One region of the uncultured Nisaea sp. genome, then DNA from elsewhere that is predicted to be linked to it. Evidence: riboswitches for the same ligand, from Rfam matches in the RefSeq annotation. Region 1 holds a riboswitch; the other holds the start of a gene.

Region 1 (3,409 bases):
CAGTCTGTCGAGACGATCGCCATCGACGTTGCCACCGAAACGCGGGAGAGCTTTTCCGTGACGGAGGCGCGCAGCGGCGGGCAATATCGCTTCGTTCTCCCGGGCGAGGCACTCACACAAGCGGAGTGGCGGGCCTGTGTCGATGCGGTCGTGGCTCATGTCAAACCGCAGCATTACGTCGTCGCGAGTGGCAGCCTGCCGCTGGGCGTACCGGATGATTTTTACGCAATCCTCTCTGAAAGCCTCGCCGGCCGTGGCGTCCGGCTTGCGGTCGATAGTTCGGGCCCCGCGTTGGAAGAGGCACTCCGCCATGGCATCTATCTGGCCAAACCCAACCTGCAGGAATTGCGCTATCTGACCGGCGCACCGCTGGAACGGCGTCCGGACTGGGAGGAGGCCGCGACCGAGTTGGTCCGGTCGGGCGGAGCCGAGATCGCTCTGCTGACCCTGGGAGAGGCGGGCGCGTTCCTGGCATCCCGCGACCTTCGCATGCGCGCGGATGCGGTGCCGGTGAAAGCCGCCAGCGCCGTGGGCGCCGGGGACAGCTTCCTGGCCGCGATGATCTGGCGGCTGGCATCGGGCGACGCGCCGGAAGTGGCGTTCAGATATGCCGTCGCGGCCGGCTCGGCCGCGCTGCTGACGCCGGGCACGGATCTTTGCCACAGAGCGGATGTGGAGCGGCTGCTCGGCGGTGTTCGGACGGAACGGCTGGAGATCGGGTAACCAGCCGCCTGTACGATCCGATTGGTCGCATAATGCCGATCAAATATACATGAGCCACAAGCGATTGCGTTGGCACTTGAGGAGCCGCGGCGGTTATACGAGGGGACTTCCTTCGCTGCTTGTCCGGTATCTTCCTGATTCCGGCATTTTTCCTAACCAACGTAAATTCCGTGTGCTTCCTCTCGAGCAGCCCGGACATTGAGTGCATGATGGTCACAAGCCCTGCCAACCCCTCCAGCGATGCCGAGCATCCGCATATAGGCATCGCTTTCGGCATGCTGGCGGCCGTCATTTGGGGCGGCTTTCTTGTGGTGTCGAGGCATGGGGTCGTGCTTGGCCTGGAAGCGGTGGACATCGCTTTTCTCCGCTATGTATCGGCAGCGCTGGTGATGTTGCCGATCTTGCTGCGCCAGCCGGGGCGGGGGGAGTTGATAGGGCTTGGCTGGTTCAAGCCGTTGATGCTTGCCATGCTTGCGGGGCCACTCTTTCTGATCGTTGGTGCCAGCGGGTTTTATTTCGCGCCGGCGGCACATGCGGCGGTTATCCAGCCGGGCGGCATGACGGTGACCAGTGTCTGCTTTGCCGCGATTCTGTTCGGTGAACGGCTGACCCCGGCCAAGCTGGCTGGCCTCGCGCTGCTCGTCATCGGCTTGGCGGCAATTGCCGGGCCTGGTCTGTTCTCGGGACAGTCAGAAGCATGGAAGGGCGATATCCTGTTCGCCACCGCAGGCACGATGTTTGCCGGGTTTACGATCCTGGTGCGGCGCTGGCGGATCAGCGCCTGGACCTCGACCGCCATTGTCGCCGTTCTCTCCGGTTTTCTTTTCGGGCCGCTTTATCTTTTGATCTGGGGGCCGGAACGCCTGCTGGAAACACCGCTCACGGCAATCATCGAGCAAATCGTCGTGCAGGGAATTCTGTCTGCCGTGGTTGCTCTTTTTGCCTTTGCCCGTGCGGTCCATCATCTCGGACCTGGCCGGGCGTCGTTCTTTCCGGCAATGGCGCCCTCCATGGCAATCCTGATCGCCATACCGGTGCTCGGTGAATTGCCGAGTGCTCTGCAATGGGCCGGGCTCGGGTTCGCCACGCTGGGCCTGGTTATCGCGCTGCGCCGTCCGGCACGGCTTGCCCCCGGGGTTTGATTTTCGGACTTCTTGTCCGTCCGCGCTCTCGTCAGGTGAAGCGGGTTGCCCCGCCTTCCGCAGTGCGCCGTGGTTTGGCGCGCGGCGACAGATTGCCAAACGCGCCCGGTTCGATTAAAAAACACTCTGCATCAAGAGTTGAGCCGACGCTCAACGCCAACCTGCTCCCCGAGCAAGGTGGCGCTCCGCTTCTGGAAGATGTGGCCGAACCGGCAACTAAACGGGTCTCGCCATAACGTCTGCTCTACTCTGCTCGATGCGTTGAAATAGCAGGGGACGTTTAAATGCCGATCAAGATTCCGAACGATCTTCCAGCCTTCGCCGCGCTTGAAGCCGAGGGCGTTATGGTCATGCGCGAGGCGGACGCCATCCGCCAGGACGTGCGGCCTCTCAAGATCGGTTTGTTGAATCTGATGCCGGACAAGATCCGGACCGAGACCCAGATCGCCCGTCTGCTTGGCGCCAGTCCGCTGCAGGTGGAGCTGACCCTGATCAAAATGACGGATCATGTCTCCCGCAACACCTCGCAGGAACACATGATTTCCTTCTACCAGCCCTGGAGCGAGGTCAGCGCGGAGAAGTTTGACGGGCTCGTCGTCACCGGCGCGCCTGTAGAGCAGATGGATTTCGCCGAGGTGTCCTACTGGGACGAGCTGTGCCGTATCTTCGACTGGACCAGGACTCATGTGCATTCCAGCTTCATGATCTGCTGGGGCGCGCAGGCGGCGATCAATTATTTCCACGGCGTGCCGAAATATCTGCTGCCGAAGAAGGCATTCGGGGTCTACCGGCATCGCAATCTCGCACCGGCATCGCCATTTCTGCGCGGCTTTTCCGACGATTTCTCGGTCCCGGTTTCCCGCTGGACGGAGGTGCGCGGGGCGGATCTTCCTGAAGGCGCCGGGCTGACGGTACTGATGGACTCGCCGGAAATGGGGCCGAGCCTGATCGAAGACCGAACCCATAACGGGCTCTATATGTTCAATCACCTGGAATATGATTCGGACACGCTCGGTGAGGAATATTTCCGCGATCTCGAGCGTGGAGAGAGGCCTGCGGTGCCGCACGACTATTTCCCGGAGAACAATCCGGAGCGGCGTCCGCTCAATCGCTGGCGCAGCCATGCGCATCTGCTTTTCGCGAACTGGATCAACGAGATCTATCAGACGACGCCGTTCGACCTGTCACTGATCGGAGCGGAGAGCGATCCGGAATCGACGGGGTAATGCTGCCGGATGCGCCATGCGGGAAGGCCCCGGTTTCAGATGGAGACCGGGGGAGGGAAGGGAAAGAAAATAAATATCGATGTTAAAAATTTTTTTCGCTTGTAGTGATGGGTTTCGTTAGTGGAACTGAATTTGGACTTGATTATAAAAAAGATCCAGTTGGCTAAGTATTGTACTCTCCATTGATCTGTATTTACTGACTGTTTCCAGGGCGTTAATTTGAGGTTTTTCCTGGTATGTGCTAGACACACCTCAGATGTCGTGCGGCGTTCGTCGCAATATTCTTTAGATGTGATCTGACCATAGGTGGTTTCTCTA
Region 2 (3,409 bases), on a different contig from region 1:
AATCGGTCCGGGCCGGAAGGGCGGGTTCCATGATCAGTCCGCGCCAGAACTGGTAGGCGGTTCTGGTCAGCGAGTCCTCGGGGACTTCGTCCAGCGTCACGCGCTTGAGGAAGAGAAACTCAGGTCGCTTAAGGCTATGGTGACCGGGATGGGCCATCGCTGCCCTCCTGATTGCTCTCCGGTTTTTTGCGGACGGTTGAGTCAAGGATAGTCCAAAATCAGGGCAAGTCTATTTTCCGGCGTTACTCCTTGTCCTGCGCCAGATAGCGCGGCTCCCCGATGCCGAGGATCATATCGACAGTTTTTCTGTCACTTGCCAGCGGGAATATGCCCCGCCAGACGGCAACGGCTTCAAGACGGGCGTGCGGTACGCCGGCTTTCCAGAATGAAGGACTGCCCTGACGCACGACCGCGTCGAGACTGTCGTTGAGATAGCGGAGGGCCGGTGTTGTGAAAAATTCCGTATTCATGCGGCCGGTCGGATCGAAACCGATCATCGCGACGGTGCTTGTGCCCATCAGCTTGCAGCGATAGTCGAGGGTGCCATCGTCATGCCGCACGACCTCATGCAGAAAGACCCAGGGCATGATCTTGCGGGGGACGTCCGATGCATCGAAGTCGCTTCTGGCGGGAAGATCCGGCTCCGGAGTCAGCCCCCGCCAGAATTTATGAGCCATCCGGACGAGTGAGCGCTCGGGCAAATCTTCAAGCGCGATCCTGTCGGCGAACAGGAACGGGCTTTTGCTGAAGGCTGGCTGTTCCGGACGGGCCATTTCGTGCCCCCTGATTGCGCTCACTTCATTCTTAATTTTATCTAAATGGTAAACTAATTGCCGTTAAAGTCCATGCAATGGTTGCTGAAAAAATGTATCTGGCACTCAAAGGTCGCTGAGTGCCGCCTTGAAATCCGCGATCAGATCCGCACCGTTTTCGATCCCGGCGGAGATCCGCACCAGTCCCTGGCCGATGCCGAGTGCCTGACGGTCAGCCTCTTCCATCGCCCGATGCGTGGTCGTGTAGGGGTGGGTGATCAGGCTCTTGGTGTCGCCGAGATTATTCGAGATATCGACGATCTTGAGGCCGTTCAGCAGTTTGAAGGCTGCCTCCTTGCCGCCCTTTACGTCGAACGAAACCAGCGTGCCGAAACCGCTCATTTGTTTCGCCGCCAGTGCATGCTGCGGATGGGAGGCGAGACCCGGATAGATCACCCGCGAAATGGCGGCATGGCTTTCCAGGAATTCGGCGATGGCCAGTGCGTTCTCGGACTGACGGCGGACCCGGAGGTCGAGGGTCTCGAGGCCTTTCAGCAGGACCCAGGCATTGAACGGGCTGAGACAGCCGCCGGTATGACGCATGAAGGGTTCGAGGTAATCCTTGCGGAATTCATTCGAGCAAAGCACCGCGCCGCCGAGGGTGCGGCCCTGACCGTCGATATGCTTGGTGCCGGAATAGACCGAGATATCGGCGCCGAGCCGGATCGGCTGTTGCAGGATCGGGGTGGAGAAGACGTTATCGACGACGACCCGGGCACCGGCCTGTCTGGCGATGGCGACGACGGCCGGGATATCGATGATCTCAAGCGTCGGGTTGGACGGGGTTTCGAAGAAGAACACCTTGGTGTTCGGCTTGACCGCATCTTTCCACTGGCCGATGTCGGTGCCGTCGACCAGCGTCGCCTCGATGCCGTATTTCGGGAAGATTTTGGTCAGGATGTGATGGCAGGAGCCAAACAGGGCGCGAGCCGCGACCACGTGATCTCCGCTTTGGAGCTGGCAGATCAGGGCGGCCCAGACCGCCGCCATGCCGCTTGCCGTGGCGAAACAGGTCTCCGCATCCTCCAGCAGCGCCATCCGGTCTTCGAACATCTGGACCGTCGGGTTGCCGTAGCGGGAGTAGACGAAGCCGTCTTCCTCGCCATTGAAGCGGGCCTCGGCCGATTCCGGACTGTCATAGACATAGCCGGAGGTGAGGAACAGGGCTTCTGATGTTTCGCCGAATTCGGACCGGTTGGTGCCGCCGCGTACCAGGCGGGTTTCCAGATTCCAGTCGGCGGCTTCGGTGAAGGCGGGGTTGATCTTGTCGGACATGGGTCTGCTCCTTGGTCTCTGATCGGGCCCACGGGAGCATGCCCCGTGGCGCTTTAGCACTTGGTGACGCGGATGCAAGCTGCCCTCAAATCCCGCGAGTCCGATAAGCTGGACCAGGCCTGAAACAAAAAATCCGTCGCGGCGGCGCCGGACGGATCGAAATCCCTCTTTAGCCGCATTTTTAAAGCGCCCGCAATCTGAGTCTCAAATCGGCGCTGAGGTCTGAAATAGACGAGGGCGGCAGGGCCTGTCAAGCGCGCTGCCGTCCCGTATGCCGTCCTGCCGGCTTTAGGATATCAGGTCCGGCTGGTGATCAGCTTGTAGCTGGCGAAGCAGAAGAAGCAGCCGAGGGCGCCGTCGATCCAGCGCCGCGCCTTGCCGTAGGCGGCGACCATCGGTGCCGTCGAGAAAGCAAGGGCATAGCCGAGATGGCCGAGCACCGAGAGGAGGGAGGTGCCGGCCACGACCACGGCGCCGACCCAGAAGGGGGCATCCGCACCCATGGCAAGCGACATGATGGCGATCCAGGTCAGCGCCGCTTTCGGATTGGTCATCTGGATCAGCAGCCCGCGCTGAAAATAGCCGAATGACGATTTCTGATGCGCGACGGCGCGGACGGTCACGGCGTTCGCCGACAGGGCCGAGCGGAAGGCCTTGAAGGCCAGCCAGAGCAGATAGGCGGCGCCGGCGATCTTGATGCCGGTCATCAGGGACGCATAGAGAGCGATAAGGGCCGTCAGGCCGAACAGGGTCATCAGCCCCCAGAGGAACGAGCCGGAAGCAATCCCGAAAGCGAGCGCCATGCCGGACTTTCTGTCAGTCGACATCGAGGTGCCGATCACCGCGAGGATATTGGGTCCGGGGCTCAATATGCCGAGGCCGAACGCGCCATAGGCGAGCAAAATTCCGGTCAGGTAAGTCTCGGTCATTCTATTGCCTCCGCGAGTACAGTTCATCTTTCATCGTAGTGTGTTCGCGGTTGTCTGCAACGGGGATTAGCAAATCGGTTTGGCAAAAAGAAAAGGGAGCCCGAAACGGGCTCCCTTTTCATGTCGTTCCAGTACCGTGCCGGAATTACATCACGGCGATGCTGAGGATCTCGTAGCTTTTCGCACCGCGCGGTGTTGCCACCTCGGCGCTGTCCCCGACCCGTTTGCCGATCAGCGCGCGGGCGATCGGGGAAGAGGTCGAGATAAAGCCCTTCGAAATGTCGGTCTCGTAGGGGCCGACAATGGTGAAGGTTTGCTCTTCGTCCGTATCTTCATCCGCGACCTTGATAATGGTCCCGAAGGTTACCGTTTCGCCGCCGAGCTTGGCTGTGT

Evidence for each region. A riboswitch is a leader RNA that binds a small molecule or an ion and turns the genes downstream of it on or off. The one in region 1 is predicted to bind S-adenosylmethionine.
Region 2: linked by a shared signal. The riboswitch ahead of metZ (O-succinylhomoserine sulfhydrylase) and the one ahead of metA (homoserine O-succinyltransferase) in region 1 are both predicted to bind S-adenosylmethionine.

The regions. Positions count from the first base shown of each region.
Region 1 covers NZ_CAXBDC010000008.1:46,013-49,421, reverse strand. Annotated here, with positions in the region: gene AAC126_RS03435 (1-phosphofructokinase family hexose kinase) at 1-723, shown strand, start outside; gene AAC126_RS03430 (DMT family transporter) at 930-1,865, shown strand; SAM-I-IV-variant riboswitch at 1,989-2,095, shown strand; gene metA (homoserine O-succinyltransferase) at 2,150-3,091, shown strand.
Region 2 covers NZ_CAXBDC010000098.1:4,945-8,353, reverse strand. Annotated here, with positions in the region: gene AAC126_RS17845 (PAS domain-containing protein) at 1-157, opposite strand, end outside; gene AAC126_RS17840 (PAS domain-containing protein) at 243-773, opposite strand; gene metZ (O-succinylhomoserine sulfhydrylase) at 879-2,087, opposite strand; SAM riboswitch at 2,236-2,313, opposite strand; gene AAC126_RS17830 (LysE family transporter) at 2,384-3,016, opposite strand; gene greA (transcription elongation factor GreA) at 3,162-3,409, opposite strand, start outside.